2 regions of the Streptomyces sp. Je 1-332 genome follow, and region 1 is predicted to be linked to the other one. Evidence: riboswitches for the same ligand, from Rfam matches in the RefSeq annotation. Region 1 holds a riboswitch; the other holds the start of a gene.
What was found. A riboswitch is a leader RNA that binds a small molecule or an ion and turns the genes downstream of it on or off. The one in region 1 is predicted to bind cobalamin.
Positions count from the first base shown of each region.

Region 2: another riboswitch for cobalamin. It lies ahead of ABXJ52_RS08360 (cobalamin biosynthesis protein); the one in region 1 lies ahead of ABXJ52_RS33505 (energy-coupling factor ABC transporter permease).

Region 1 covers NZ_CP160402.1:7,457,984-7,465,692, reverse strand. The annotation lists gene ABXJ52_RS33520 (ATP-binding cassette domain-containing protein) at 1-832, opposite strand, end outside; gene cbiQ (cobalt ECF transporter T component CbiQ) at 829-1,578, opposite strand; gene ABXJ52_RS33510 (energy-coupling factor ABC transporter substrate-binding protein) at 1,585-1,974, opposite strand; gene ABXJ52_RS33505 (energy-coupling factor ABC transporter permease) at 1,974-2,750, opposite strand; cobalamin riboswitch at 2,780-2,964, opposite strand; gene ABXJ52_RS33500 (GNAT family N-acetyltransferase) at 3,050-3,688, opposite strand; gene tsaD (tRNA (adenosine(37)-N6)-threonylcarbamoyltransferase complex transferase subunit TsaD) at 3,688-4,752, opposite strand; gene ABXJ52_RS33490 (short-chain fatty acyl-CoA regulator family protein) at 4,856-6,271, opposite strand; gene aceA (isocitrate lyase) at 6,474-7,709, shown strand, end outside.
Region 2 covers NZ_CP160402.1:1,785,220-1,792,928, forward strand. The annotation lists gene ABXJ52_RS08340 (alpha/beta fold hydrolase) at 1-679, opposite strand, end outside; gene ABXJ52_RS08345 (class II aldolase/adducin family protein) at 808-1,473, opposite strand; gene ABXJ52_RS08350 (inorganic phosphate transporter) at 1,780-3,054, shown strand; gene ABXJ52_RS08355 (hypothetical protein) at 3,067-3,327, shown strand; cobalamin riboswitch at 3,434-3,576, shown strand; gene ABXJ52_RS08360 (cobalamin biosynthesis protein) at 3,684-4,625, shown strand; gene ABXJ52_RS08365 (cobyric acid synthase) at 4,622-6,130, shown strand; gene cobN (cobaltochelatase subunit CobN) at 6,127-7,709, shown strand, end outside.

The DNA.
Region 1 (7,709 bases):
CCTCGGGGGTGCGCGGTCCGTCGCCCGGCCCCGGCAGCAGGCCCTTCGTCCGCAGTAGCTCCGTGACCGCTATCCCCCACGGCAGGCGCAGGCCCGCCTGGGCGAGGAGCTCACGGTGGGCGAGCATCCGCGCCACCGGACCTGTGCGCACTCCCGAGGGGGTGAGCAGCGCCGCGTCGTCGGCCCAGCGCAGGGCCAGGTCCACGTCGTGGGTGGCCATGACCACGGTCGTCCCGGCGTCCCGCAGGCCTTGCAGGGTGGCCAGGAGGCGTTCCTGGCCGTCGGGGTCGAGGCCGGCGGTCGGCTCGTCGAGGATCAGGACGCGGGGGCGCATCGCCACGGCGCCCGCGATGGCCGTCCGCTTCCGCTGGCCGTACGAGAGGAGGTGGGTGGGGCGGTCCGCCAGGGCGCTGATGTCGAGCGCGGCGAGCGCCTCCCCGACGCGGGCGCGCACCTCGTCGTCCGGCAGCCCCAGGTTCAGCGGCCCGAAGGACACGTCCTGCTCGACCGATGCGGCGAACAACTGGTCGTCGGGGTCCTGGACGACGAGCTGAACGGTGGTGCGCAGCCGGGTGAGCCCCTTGCGGTCGTACGTCACGGGGGCGCCCCCGAGCGTCAACTCGCCCTGGTCCGGGCGCAGTCCGCCGCTCAGCAGCCGCATCAGGGTGGTCTTGCCGCTGCCGTTGCGGCCTAGGAGCGCCAGCGCGCGGCCCTCGGTGACGTCGAAGTCCAGGCCGCTGAGCACGGTGGGCCCGTCCTCGTACGCGTAGGAAGCGGCGCGCAGAGCGACCAAGGACCCGCTCGGCTCGCGGGGAGCGCCGGGCTCACTCATGGAAGAAGCCTTTCCAGTACGAAGGTGAGGGCCGCGAGGCCCGTGAGGAGCGCGGCGCTCGCGGCCACGAAGCTCCGCGAGATCCGGGCGTCGGGCACCAACACCCGCAGGGTTCCGTCGTACCCCCGTCCGGCGAGCCCGGCCTGGAGCCGGCCCGCACGGTCGAAGGCCCGCACGAACGCGGTGGCGCCGAGGCCGCCGAGCGAGCGCCACGTGGCGGCCCGGGTGGTGTGGCCGAGGCGCGCGGCCTGCGCCTGCCGGATCCGGCTCATGGAGTCCAGGAGGAGGAAGCTCATCCGGTACATGACGAGAGCCACGTCGACGACCGGCGCCGGCACACCCGCCCTGACCAGCCGGGGCAACAGATCCGACAGAGGCGTGGTGAAGGCGAACAGCAGGACGCCGAGCGAGGCCGCCGATGTGCGCAGGAGGAGTCCGCCCGCCCGTGCGGGCCCACCCTCGGCGAGCGTGAAGAACCCTCCAGGACCGCCGAGTTGGACGAGCAGGGTCAGGGCGCCGGTGACGCAGAAGCCGAGCGGTACGCGGTAGGCACGCCACAGTTTGCGCGGCGGCACACCGGCGGGCCCGAGCAGCACGGCGAGCGCGGCGACGAGCACCAGGGCGGCACCCGGCCAGGGGGGCAGGGAGACCGCGAGGACGGTGAGGCCGAGCCCGAGCACGGCTTTGTCCACGGGGTGGCGGCGGCGCCAGCGACTGCTGTGCGCCGCCGCGTCGATGGGCAGCACGCGGGGTCAGACCTGCTCGGTCTCGGCCCGGCCGCTCTCCGCGTCGGCGGCCTTCTCGGTGGTGGCCTTCTCCGTGTCGGCCCCCCCGGCGCGCGCGATCTCCGTGCCCTGACGGCGTCCCTTGCGCAGACCGAAGTAGTACGCGAGGACGCCCGCTCCCAGCGCCGCCTGCAGCGCGAAGAGCGCCGACTCGACCTCCCCTGACGGGGGTTCGTACAGCGGCGAGAACCAGGGCTCGTAGTCCGGCTTGATCTCCGTGATCGCGGTCTCGGCCTGGGCGTCGGCCCCGGCGAACGGCTCCTTCTCGTCGTCCCCGAGGCCGAGCGCCAACGGCAGCACCGCGAGCGCGGCGACGATGAGGAGGAGCAGAGTGTTGATCTTCGCGTTCCGGCTCATCAGGCGCTGGCCCCCGTCTCCGTCGTCTTGGTCGTCGCGGTCGTCTTGGTCGTCTCGGTCGTCTCGGTCGTCTTGGTGGTATCGGCCGTCTTCGTCGTATCGGCCTGCTTCTTGCCCTGCAGCAGTACGCCGAGCCGCGTGAGCTCTCCCCTGCTGGACTGCACCAGCAGCCGCATCACGATGACGGTGAGCAGTCCTTCGCTGACCGCGAGGGGGATCTGCGTGACGGCGAAGATGCCGCCGAACTTGCCCAGTGCGCCGATGAATCCGCTGCCGGGGTCGGGGAACGCCATGGCGAGCTGGACGCTGGTGACGCAGTACGTGGACAGGTCCGCGACGAACGCGCCGAAGAACACGGCGACCATGAGCGGCACGTCGTACCGCTTCAGGAGGCGGTAGACGGCGTATCCGGCCCAGGGCCCGACGATCGCCATGGAGAAGACGTTGGCGCCGAGCGTGGTGAGCCCGCCGTGGGCGAGCAGCAGCGCCTGGAACAGAAGGGTGATGGTGCCGAGCACCGTCATGATCGGCGGCCGGAACAGGATCGCGCCGAGCCCGGTCCCCGTCGGGTGCGAACAACTGCCCGTGACGGATGGGATCTTCAGCGCGGAAAGGACAAAGGTGAACGCTCCCGAGGCGCCCAGGAGCAGTGTGCTCTCCGGGTGTTCCTTGACCTCACGGGTGAGGGAGCGGACTCCGTGGACGACGAACGGCGCGGACGCTACGCCCCAGGCGATCGCGTGCGCCGGCGGGAGGAAACCCTCGGCTATGTGCATGGCTAAGCAGACCCTCTCCAGCACCTCGTGGATGGACAACGCGCCTTGGCCGGTCTCCTGGCTGACGGGTCGTACCGACCGGACTCCGCCTTCCCGGGTACGCGAGTACCCAGTGGCTGCCGCGAGGGCTGGAGCCGGACTTCCCGATCACAGTGGCGAGGGCCGCACCGGCATCACACCGGATTTCCCGAGCACCAAGGCGTGGCGACCTTAGTGCGCGATCGAGCCAACTGACAACTTGCGGGACCGCCCCACCTGTGGCACGCGCGAGCGCACCGGTCAGGGGCGTACGCCCCTGGTCAGCCCATGTGCATCGGCCCGTGCGCGCCAGACGTGCGGCACGCTTCCCGGGCGGTCGCGCCTTCCACGCCGCGGGACGCCGCGAGGGTCCTGGCGGGGTGGCGGGGCCCGAGGAAGACGACGACGCCCCTGCCGTCGGGAGCGGGGTGTGTCGCCTGGGTCCAGCCCCGGCGGCCGTAGAAGGCCATGGCCTGCGGCGACCTGACCGAAGTCAGCAGCCAGAGACGGCCGTCGGGGGCGCCGGCGGCCACCGCGTCAAGCAGGGCGGCCCCGGTCCCGGTGCCCTGCGCGGTGGGGCGCACGGCGAGCTCGTCTATCTCCAGGGCCCCGCACAGCCACGACTTGGCGCGCTCGGCGCCCAGTCCGGCAGCCACCTGCGGATAGCAGCGGTCGGCGGGAAAGGGGGCGGGCGTGGTCCACCCGGTGGTGAACCCCGTGATGCGCGCGCCCTCCAGGGCGACCGCCGCGGTGAAGCCGGGCCGCCGCGCGTCGTCGCCGAGCCGGACCAGGAACTGGGCCACCCTCTCCTCGTCCTCGTACCAGGGCGCCGCGCCGAAGACTTCGGCGTACACGCCGCGCAAGTCGTCGACGTACGCGAGCAGTTGCGCACCGCTCAGCACCCGCACGACCGCCGCCATCAAGCGGCCCTCGCCGTGGCCGCCCTCGGCTGCAGGGCCGCGTACGCGAGGGGAGCCGACGGGTCGATCGACACGTCCCAGGGTGCGGGCTGGGCCCCGGAGCGTACGAGCAGGTCGCCGACGGCGGCGATCATCGCGCCGTTGTCGGTGCACAGGGTCATCGGGGGTACGCGCAGCCGCAGGCCCGCGGCGGCGCACCGCTCCTCGGCGAGCGACCGCACCCGCGAGTTGGCGGCGACACCGCCCACCACGACGAGGGTCCCGACCCCGTGATCCCGGCAGGCGGCGAGCGCCTTGCGGGTCAGTACGTCCGCGACGGCCTCCTGGAGCGAGGCCGCGCCGTCCGCCACCGGAAGATCACGGCCGGCGTGCCCCTCGGCCCAGCGCGCGGCGGCGGTCTTGAGACCGGAGAAGGAGAACGCGTACGGGTCGTCCTTCGGCCCGGTGAGGGGGCGGGGGAAGGCCACCGCCCGCGGATCGCCGCTCCGTGCGGCGCGGTCGATGGCGGGGCCGCCCGGATACGGCAGGCCGAAGACGCGGGCGACCTTGTCGAAGCACTCGCCCGCCGCGTCGTCCAGGGTGTCCCCCAGGTGCACGATCGGGTCACGGGCCAGGTCCCGGACGAGCAGCAGGGAGGTGTGCCCGCCCGAGACGATCAGGACCACGCAGGGGTCGGGCAGCGGGCCGTGCTCCAGCGTGTCGGCGGCGACATGCCCGGCCAGGTGGTGCACCCCGTACAGCGGGACGTCCAGCCCGTAGGCCAGGGTCCTGGCTCCCGCGAGGCCGACCTGGAGCGCGCCGGACAGGCCGGGGCCCGTGGTGACCGCCACCGCGCCGATGTCGGACAGCTTCAGGCCCGCCTGGTCGAGGGCGTGGCGGACGACCGGGGTGAAGGAGTGCAGGTGCGCTCGTGCGGCGATCTCGGGGACCACGCCGCCGAACCGGGCGTGCTCGTCCATGCTCGACGCCACCGCATGGGCGAGCAACCGCCCTTGCGAGACGATCCCCGCCCCCGTCTCGTCGCACGACGACTCGATCCCCAGCACAACGCGCCCCGCTGCCACCGGCGTCTCCTTCACCTACAGCTCTCTTTCTGCACATGAAGTGTAGTTGCAAGTAATGTGCAATAAAACCCCCCATGTGTGCCCGTAGGCGTGTCATGAGACCTCAGGGCCTCTCCTGTTCCCCGGCCACCGGATAGGGAATGAAAGTGCTGCTGTTCTCGTCGATGGCCAGGCGCCGGTCCAGCGGGGGCACCGCCCGCTGGGGGCAGTCGGTGCGTTCGCAGAGGCGGCAGCCCATGCCGATGGGCACGGCGGACGAGGCGCTGCCGAGATCGAGGCCGTCGGAGTAGACGAGCCGTGCCGCATGGCGGATCTCGCAGCCGAGGCCGATGGCGAACGTCTTGCCGGGCTCTCCCCAGCCGCCGCGGTGCCGGGTGACCGCACGGGCGGTCCACAGGAAACGCTGCCCGTCGGGCATGGCGGCGACCTGGACGTGGATGCGGCCCGGCGCGGCGAACGCCTCGTACACGTTCCACAGCGGGCAGGTGCCGCCCGCCCGGGAGAAGTGGAACGCGGTGGCCGACTGACGCTTCGACATGTTGCCCGCCCTGTCGACGCGGACGAAGGAGAAGGGCACGCCGCGCAGCCGGGGGCGCTGCAGGGTACTGAGACGGTGGCAGATGGTCTCGTAGCCGAGGCCGAAGTGGTCGGTGAGCCGCTCGATGTCGTAGCGGAACTCCTCCGCCGCCGCGTGGAAGCGGCGGTAGGGCAGGATCAGCGCGGCCGCGAAGTAGTTGGCGATGCCGATGCGGGCCAGTGGCCAGGCCGCGGTCTCCTGGCCGAAGTCCTCCGACGCGAGCGCGGAGATCTCGTCCGCGTACTCCAGGAGGGCGAGCTGGGTCGCCATCCGGAACGCCTGTTGGCCGGGGCGCAGCCGGTTGGAGAGGTGCAGGACCCGGGCCGTTGGATCGTAGTGGTGCAGGAGTTGGTCGGCGTCCGCGGCCAGGCGCACCCCGTGGCGCTCGGCGAGGCGCGCGGACAGGGCGCGCACGACCTCGCCCTGGCGTACGCCGATCTCCGTCGCGAACCGCTCGGCGGCGATGTCGATGTCGTGCAGGTAGTTCTGGCGCCGGTAGAAGAACTCACGGATCTCCTCGTGCGCCGAGCGGGGCTGAGCCACCGCTCCCTGGCCTCGCCCCTCCGCGGCTTCGGAGAGCTGTTCGGTGAGGAGCTGGTTGCGGCGGCCGAGGTCGACCAGGACCGTGGCCACGGCGGGCATGCGCGATGCCAGGTCCGAGAGGTCGGACGCGGAGACCCGCCCCGCCGAGACCTCGCCGGTGAGGGCGTCCCGCAGGTCCGCCACCAAGCGGCTGGTGTCGCGCTCGGAGAAGAAGCCCGGGTCGACGCCGAACGCCTCCGTGAGACGTAGCAGCACGGGCACCGTCAGCGGCCGGGAGTCGTGCTCCATCTGGTTCAGATAGCTCGGAGAGATGGCGAGGGCCCGGGCCAGGTCGGCCTGGCTCATGCGGCGCTCCTCCCGCAGCCGTCGCAGCCGTGCTCCCGCGTACGTCTTGCTCACCCGTGGCTCCCGTTAACAGAGTTGGCAATTCGGCGGGAAAAGATGCGCAGAACTTGGCACCTTTCCCTGGTTGTTGGCACTGAGTGCCGATGTCAGAGTCGTACCGCGGCCCGCCGGGCTCCGCCGACGGGCCGCACTCTCACGCAATTACGGCACTCAGTGCCACACCTTCGCACAGTTCACGAACCTCCGGGAGACGGTCATGGCACAGGCAGGGACGACGACGGCTACGGCCCAGGAGCTGGCTCAGCGGTGGGCGGCCGACGCCCGGTGGAAGGGCATCGAGCGCACCTACTCCGCCGATGACGTGGTCCGGCTCTCCGGCAGCGTCCGCGAGGAGCACACCCTGGCCCGCCGCGGCGCCGAGCGGCTGTGGCGCCAACTGCACGAGCAGGACTACATCCACGCGCTCGGCGCCCTGACCGGCGGGCAGGCGGTCCAGCAGGTGAAGGCCGGTCTGCAGGCGATCTACCTGTCCGGCTGGCAGGTGGCCGCCGACGCCAACCAGGCCGGGCACACCTACCCCGACCAGTCGCTCTACCCCGCCAACTCGGTGCCGCAGGTGGTCCGTCGGATCAACAACGCCCTGCTGCGCGCCGACCAGATCGCCACCGCGGAGGGCGGCGACGACACCACCGACTGGCTCGCGCCGATCGTCGCCGACGCGGAGGCGGGCTTCGGCGGACCGCTCAACGCCTTCGAGCTGACCAAGGCGATGATCGCCGCGGGCGCGGCAGGCATCCACTACGAGGACCAGCTGGCCTCGGAGAAGAAGTGCGGTCACCTGGGCGGCAAGGTCCTCGTGCCGACCGGCCAGCACATCCGCACCCTCAACGCGGCACGCCTGGCCGCCGACATCGCCGACGTGCCGACGCTCATCGTCGCCCGTACGGACGCGCTCGCGGCGAACCTCCTGACCAGCGACGTCGACGAGAGCGACGCCCGGTTCGTCACGGGCGAGCGCACCGCCGAGGGCTTCTACCGGGTGCGGAACGGCATGGAACCCGTCATCGCCCGCGGGCTCGCCTACGCCCCGTACGCGGATCTCATCTGGGTGGAGACCGGCACCCCCGACCTCGCCCAGGCCCGCGAGTTCGCCGAGGCGATCCACGCCGAGCACCCCGACCAGATGCTCGCCTACAACTGCTCGCCGTCGTTCAACTGGCGTGCGGCCCTGGACGACGACCAGATCGCCAAGTTCCAGCGGGAGTTGGGAGCCATGGGTTACCGCTTCCAGTTCATCACCCTGGCCGGCTTCCACTCCCTCAACCACGGCATGTTCGACCTGGCTCGCGGCTACGCCGAGCACGGCATGACCGCCTATGTCGACCTCCAGGAGCGCGAGTTCGCCGCGCAGGCGCAGGGCTTCACCGCCGTCAAGCACCAGCGTGAGGTCGGCACCGGCTACTTCGACCAGGTGTCCACCGCGGTCAACCCG
Region 2 (7,709 bases), 5.7 Mb from region 1:
AGCGCACGGCGTAGCGGATGGCCGCGTCCAGGTCGCGCCACTCGGTCTCGCCGAGGTGGCCGAGGCCGTCCGGGGAGCGGGGCGCTCCGAGGTCGCCGCGGTAGGCGAGGTCGAGCACCGGAAACTGCTGGTGGTGCAGGAAGTCCATGACGACCATGGGGTGCTCGCGGGTGGTGCCGAGGCCGTGCACGGTGATCACCCAGGTGTCGCGGACGCCCGGCACGAACCAGGCCGGCAGACCGCCGAGTTCGCCGGGGATGTCGACGTCCGCGTGGTCGATGTCCAGGGCCGAGTGCGGGTCACCGATGTGGACCTGCGGGGTGAGCCAGACCTTCGCGCCGGGTTCCATGGCGCCATGCGTGACGCGCTCCAGGCGGCGTACGACGGTGTCGGCCGCGTGCGGGGCGGCGTCCAGGACGGGCCCGATCACGGCATGACTGCCGTGGCCGCTGAGCCCGTACGTACCGGGGCGCAGGCTCGCCAGGGCGCGGGTCAGGGTGATCTGCCCGGCGGCCGTGGAGTGGACGGTGAGGCGGGGCTCGGTCGGCAGCGGGCGGCCGGCAGGTGCTTTGAGGGCCGCGTTGCTGGCGAACCGGCCCGCGGCGACGGCGGCTGCGCCGCCCAGGAGGGCGGTCGTGACGGCGGTGACGGCCGTTGCCGTCGCGTTGGCTGGGCGCACCTGCCCAGTGTCGGGCCCTGGCCTGGCTGGGGCCAGTGGGCGGGGCCCGCGGGGTGACGCGACTTCACCTTCGGCCCCACCGGGGGGCGTCCGTGATGTCACTTCGCCCGCGCCACCACGGGGCCGCGTCACTGTTGGCCGTAACCCCGCAGCCTGTCCTCCGCCTCCCTCAGCTGTCCCGTCGACAGGAGGGTCGGGGCGTGACCAGGGACGGAGCTGGCCGTCAGCCACAGGTGGGACATCCACTCCAGCTGCGCCGTACGGTCGTACGCCTGGTCCAGGGTGTCCCCGTACGTGATGGTGCCGTGGTTCTGCAGCAGGCAGCCGGTGCGTTCCCTGAGGGCCCGGAGCATGTTCTCGGCCAACTCGTCCGAGCCGTACGGCGCGTATCGGGCCACCCGTACGGGGCCGCCGAGCGCGGCGGCCATGTAGTGGATGGGCGGGAGCTCCGGGACCAGGGTGGAGACGGCGGTGGCGTGCACCGCGTGGGTGTGGACCACGGCCGCGGCGTCCGTGGTGCGGTAGACCGCGAGGTGCATGGGAAGTTCGCTGGTCGGGGCGAGCTCACCGAAGAGGCGGTTGCCGTCCGTGTCGACGCCGACCGCGTCCCGCGGTCCCAGCCGGTCGTAGGGGACCCCGCTGGGGGTGACCAGGATCGTGCCGCCGAGGCGCACCGAGACGTTGCCCGAGGTGCCCACCACCAGGCCGTCCGCCACCGTCCTGCGGGCCGCCGCCACCAGTTCGTCCCACGCCCGCTCCACGCCCCGCCGGCCTTCGTCCCGCTGCTCCGTCATGCCGTGATCCTGCCAGGCGCCTCGCGATCCGCCGGCGCGGCGGCCGGGCGGCTCGGGTGATCAGAATCTCTTCGGCGGCTCGCCGAGGCGGCTTGAGGGGCGGGCCCGAGGGTGGTGAGGCACCCTGGGAAGCCGGGAATCCGGGCCTCCCGCCGCCGCTCCGGTCGATCACCGGCACGGCACAAGCGGAACCGGAGCGAAGGCGCCCCGTATTGGGTCACCGCACGGCCCGGCCCAGTTCACTTTCCGTTCACCAAGGTTGCCTACGTTCCACTTGCCACTGACGTCCAACAGAAGCCTGGGTAAATGGAACACATCACGCTTCTCCTCGGGATCGTGATCGTTACCGCTCTCGTGTTCGACTTCACGAACGGTTTCCACGACACAGCCAACGCGATGGCTACCACCATCTCGACTGGCGCTCTCAAGCCCAAGACGGCGGTGGCCATGTCCGCCGTGCTGAATCTCGTCGGCGCTTTCCTCTCCGTCGAAGTCGCCAAGACGATCTCTGGCGGCATCGTCAACGAGGACGGACTGAAGACAGAGGTGATCTTCGCGGCGCTGGTCGGCGCGATCCTCTGGAATCTGCTGACCTGGCTGGTGGGCCTGCCCTCCAGTTCCTCCCACGCACTCTTCGGTGGCCTCATCGGCGCCGCGGTCATGTCGATGGGCTGGTCGTCGATCAACGGCGGCACCGTCGTCACCAAGATCCTGATCCCGGCCCTGGCCGCGCCCCTCGTGGCGGGTCTCGCCGCGCTGGTGGCCACGCGCCTGACGTACCGGATCGGCCGCAACACCGACACCAAGGCCACGGCCAAGGGTTACCGCGCCGGACAGATCGCCTCCGCGGGCCTCGTCTCGCTGGCCCACGGCACGAACGACGCGCAGAAGACCATGGGCATCATCACGCTCGCCCTGGTCACGGGCGGCGTCCTGAATCCGGGTGCCAACCCCCCGATGTGGGTCATCGTCTCGGCCGGTGTCGCCATCGCGCTCGGCACCTACCTCGGCGGCTGGCGCATCATCCGCACCATGGGCAAGGGCCTCACCGACCTCCAGCCGCAGCAGGGCTTCGCCGCCCAGACCAGCGCCGCGACGGTCATCCTGGCCTCCTCGCACATCGGTTTCTCGCTCTCCACCACGCAGTCCTGCTCCGGCGCCGTGATGGGCGCGGGCCTCGGCCGCAAGGGCGGCGTGGTCCGCTGGTCCACGGCGACCCGCATGTTCGTCGCCTGGGGTCTGACCCTGCCGGCCGCCGGTCTGGTCGGCGCGGGGGCCGAGTTCCTCACCAAGCAGGGCCCCTGGGGCATCGCGGCCACCGCCGCGCTCCTCATCGGCGGCTCCGCCGTCATCTGGGTGCTGTCCCGGCGCAACGCCGTCGACCACACGAACGTCGCCGACGACGAGATCGGCGGCTCCTCCGCCGCCGAGCCCGTGGGCGTCGTGACCAACGCGATGGCCGCCGTCACACCGCCCCCCACCGGGTCGGCCGTGGCCAGCGCGGACGTCGACTTCGTCAAGGCCACCATCGCGGCCCCGACCAGCACCGTGGCGGACCCCGCCCGGCCCGCCACGGTGTAAGGAAGAGTCAGCATGGACATCGACTGGGCAGCTCTCGGCTCCGTCTTCGGAGTCAGCCTCGCGGTGACGGTGGCCCTGGTGGGCCTGTTCACCCTCGGCATCGTCGGCCTCTCCAAGCACGAGGCGGCCACGTCCGGCGCCTCCAGCGCCGGCGCCTCCGCGGGTGCCTCCACGGCGGGCGGCACCGCCGCCGCGGCCCGCACGGGCGCGTACGTGTGCTTCGCGCTCTGCGCGGCGGCCGTGGCGTACGGGATCTATCTGATCGTCGCCTGACGACCGGCCTCGAAGGTGGGGTGCGGGACGCTTCTGCGTCCCGCACCCCACCTTCGTATGTGGGCCTCCGCACACTCTCCCGTCGCAGGTCAACGGCGAGTTGACGGGCCTTCGCGGGCCGTGGTGGACTGCCGGAGCCAATACGGCAGCAGGAGAGGAAGCCGGTGCGAATCCGGCGCGGTCCCGCCACTGTCATCGAGGAGCTGACTCCTCGGAAGCCAGGAACTCTCGCCGCCGATCACGTCGAACCAGGGCGCGGACACCCTGAGTGAGGACATTCGCCATGCGCGGCCGCCCGTTGCCGGACCAGTTCCCGAGCGTGAGCTCTCTTCTCGGCACGACGACCGGCTGAAGCCATGCGTGCCGATCGCGACTTCGCGTACGGCGCCGCCGCCGGCCTCCTCGGTGATCTGTTCCTCGGCGATCCGCGCCGCGGGCATCCGGTCGCCGCGTTCGGGCGGGCCGCGAGCGCTGTCGAGCGACTGCTCTGGCGTGACCACCGCGGGTGGGGCGCCCTGCACGCCGTGGTGTGCGCCGGAGGCGCGGCCGGCGCCGCCGTCCTGGCCTCTTCTCTTGTACGTGACTCACGCGCCGCGTCCGTCGCGCTGACCGCCGCTACCACCTGGGCCGTGGTCGGCGGCACCTCGCTGGGGCGTGAGGCGCGGGCGATCGGCGGGGCGCTCGCCGCCGGGGACATCGAGGTGGCGCGTGAGCGGCTGCCGCATCTGTGCGGCCGCGATCCGCAGGCGCTCGACGCCGACGGCATCGCGCGGGCCGTGGTCGAGTCCGTCGCCGAGAACACCTCCGACGCCGTGGTGGGGGCGTTGATGTGGGGGGCCCTTGGCGGGGTGCCCGGCCTCGTCGCCTTCCGCGCCGTCAACACGCTCGACGCCATGGTCGGGCACAAGTCCGTGAAGTACCGGCGCTACGGGTGGGCTTCCGCGCGCCTCGACGACGTACTGGGGTGGCCGGGCGCCCGGCTCACCGCGGTGCTCGCGGCTGCCGCCGGGGACGCGCCGCGTGGCGCGGTGCGGGCCTGGCGGGAGGACGCCGCCAAGCATCCGAGCCCCAACGCGGGGCCCGTCGAGGCCGCGTTCGCCGGGGCGTTGGGCGTACGGCTCGGGGGGACCCTCTCGTACGCGGGCCGGGTCGAGCACCGGCCTGTCCTGAACGGGGACGGGCGGGGCGTCGAAGTCACCGACATCGAGCGGGCAGTGAAGCTGTCGCGGCGGGTCGGGCTGCTGGCTCTCGGGGTCGCCGCAGCCGTGAGCACCATACGGAAAGGCAGGGCCTCATGAGTGGTGGGCTGCTCGTCGCAGGAACCACGTCCGACGCGGGCAAGAGCGTCGTCACCGCCGGGATCTGCCGGTGGCTGGCCCGAAAGGGCGTCTCCGTCGCGCCCTTCAAGGCGCAGAACATGTCCCTCAACTCCTTTGTCACGCGCGAAGGCGCCGAGATCGGGCGGGCGCAGGCCATGCAGGCGCAGGCCGCCCGGGTCGAGCCGACCGCGCTGATGAACCCCGTGCTGCTCAAGCCCGGCAGCGACCGCAGCAGCCAGGTCGTGCTCATGGGCAAGCCGGTCGGTGAGATGAGTGCGCGTGGCTACCACGGTGGGCGGCAGGAAGCGTTGTTGTCGACCGTCGTGGGATGCCTCGAGGAACTTCGGGGCAGCTATGACGCCGTGATCTGCGAAGGTGCGGGCAGTCCCGCCGAGATCAATCTGCGGCGTACGGACATCGTGAACATGGGGATCGCGCGGGCCGCCCGCTTCCCTGTGGTCGTGGTGGGAGACATCGACCGCGGGGGCGTCTTCGCCTCCTTCTTCGGGACGACGGCGCTGCTGAGTGCCGAGGACCAGGAGCTGGTCGCCGGGTATCTCGTCAACAAGTTCCGGGGCGATGTCTCGCTGCTCGAACCGGGGCTCGACATGCTTCATGAGCTGACCGGGCGGCGCACGTTCGGTGTGCTGCCCTTCCAGCACGGCCTCGGCATCGACGAGGAGGACGGGCTCCGGGTCTCCCTACGGGGTGCCGTGCGGGAGTCCGTGGTCGCTCCCCCGGTCGGTGAGGACGTGCTGCGGGTCGCCGTCTGTGCCGTACCGCTGATGTCGAACTTCACGGACGTGGACGCGCTGGCCGCCGAACCCGGCGTCGTCGTGCGGTTCGTGGACCGGGCCGAGGAACTCGTCGACGCCGATCTCGTGATCGTGCCGGGGACGCGCGGCACCGTCCGCGCCCTGGAGTGGCTGCGCGAGCGCGGTCTCGCCGACGCCATCGCGCGGCGCGCCGCCGAGGGGCGGCCCGTGCTCGGGATCTGCGGCGGCTTCCAGGTGCTCGGCGAGCACATCGAGGACGACGTCGAGTCGCGTGCGGGGGCCGTGGACGGGCTCGGGCTGCTGCCGGTGCGCGTGCGGTTCGCGCGGGAGAAAACCCTCGCGCGGCCGGTCGGCGAGGCGCTCGGTGAACCCGTCGAGGGGTACGAGATCCATCACGGCGTCGCTCAAGTCCTGGGCGGAGAGCCGTTCTTGGACGGGTGCCGGGTCGGCGAGGTGTGGGGCACGCACTGGCACGGCTCCCTGGAGTCCGACGCGTTCCGGCGGCGCTTCCTCACCGAGGTCGCCCGCGCCGCCGGGCGCCGCTTCGTGCCCGCGCCCGACACCAGCTTCGGCGCGCTCCGCGAGGAGCAGCTCGACCTGCTCGGCGACCTGATCGAAGAACACGCGGACACGGACGCGCTGCTCAGCCTGATCGAGACCGGCGCACCCGCCGGTCTCCCCTTCATCGCACCGGGGGCACCCTCATGACCGTCCTGCTTCTGTCCACCGCCGACACGGACCTCCTTGCCGCCCGTGCCTCCGGCGCCCCCTACCGCATCGGCAACCCGACCCGGGTCGACGCGCAGACCGAGCTGCCCGCGCTGATCGAGGGCGCGGACATCGCCGTCGTACGCCTGCTCGGCGGCAAGCGGGCGTGGGAGGACGGTCTTGCGGGGCTGAAGGCCGCCGGGATCCCGACGGTGCTGCTCGGCGGCGAGGCCGTACCGGACGCCGAGTTGATGGCGGAGTCGACCGTGCACGCGGGGTCCGTGGCGGAGGCGCTGCGGTATCTCGTCGAGGGCGGCACGGAGAACCTGCGCGAGCTGGCCCGGTTCCTCAAGGAGGACGTGCTTGCGGCGGGGCACGCGCGCTCCGGTGACGCCCACGAGCGGCAGAGCGCCGAGCCGCGGAAGATGCCCGAGTACGGGGTGCACGGCACGCGCGCGTACGTCGAGGGCCGGCCGACCGTGGGGGTGCTCTTCTACCGGGCGCACCAGCTCTCCGGGAACACCGGTTTCGTCGACACGCTGTGCGACGCGATCGAGGCGCGGGGCGCCAACGCCCTTCCCGTGTACTGCGGTTCGCTGCGCGGCGCGGACGCGGGCCTGTACGAGATCCTCGGGAAGGCGGACGCCCTGGTCGCCACCGTCCTCGCGGCGGGCGGCACGCACGCCTCGGGCGCGAGCGCGGGCGGCGACGAGGAGGCCTGGGACATCGGCGCCCTCGCCGACCTCAACATCCCTGTCCTGCAAGGACTTTGTCTGACCTCGTCGCGTGCCACGTGGGACGCGTCGGACGCCGCGCTCTCCCCCATGGACGCCGCCATGCAGGTGGCGATCCCCGAGTTCGACGGCCGTGTCATCACCGTGCCGTTCTCCTTCAAGGAGCAGGGCCCCGACGACGTACCGGTGTACGTGGCCGACCCCGAGCGTGCCGCCCGGGTCGCCGGAATCGCCCTGCGGCACGCCCAGTTGAAGCACAAGCCGAACGCCGAGAAGAAGCTAGCGCTCGTCTTCACGGCCTATCCCACCAAGCACTCGCGCGTCGGCAACGCGGTCGGCCTCGACACCCCCGCGTCGGCGGTGCGGGTGTTCGACTCCCTGCGGGACGCGGGGTACATCGTCGAGGGCCACCCCGACAACGGCGACGAGCTGATCCACCGGCTCATCAACGCCGGTGGCCACGACGTCGAGTGGCTCACCGAGGAGCAGCTGGCCGCCGCCCCCGCGCGCGTGCCGCTCGCCGACTACCGGGCGTGGTTCGACAAGCTGGACCCGGAGCTGCGTGACGGCATGCTGGAGGCGTGGGGTGAGCCGCCCGGCAATCTGTACGTGGACGGCGACGACATCGTGCTCGCCTCCCTGCAGTTCGGGAACGTCGTCGTGATGATCCAGCCGCCGCGCGGCTTCGGTGAGAACCCCATCGCGATCTACCACGACCCCGACATGCCGCCCTCGCACCACTACATGGCGGCCTACCGCTGGCTTGAGATGTCCTTCGGCGCCGACGCGGTCGTCCACATGGGCAAGCACGGCACGATGGAGTGGCTGCCGGGCAAGGGCCTTGG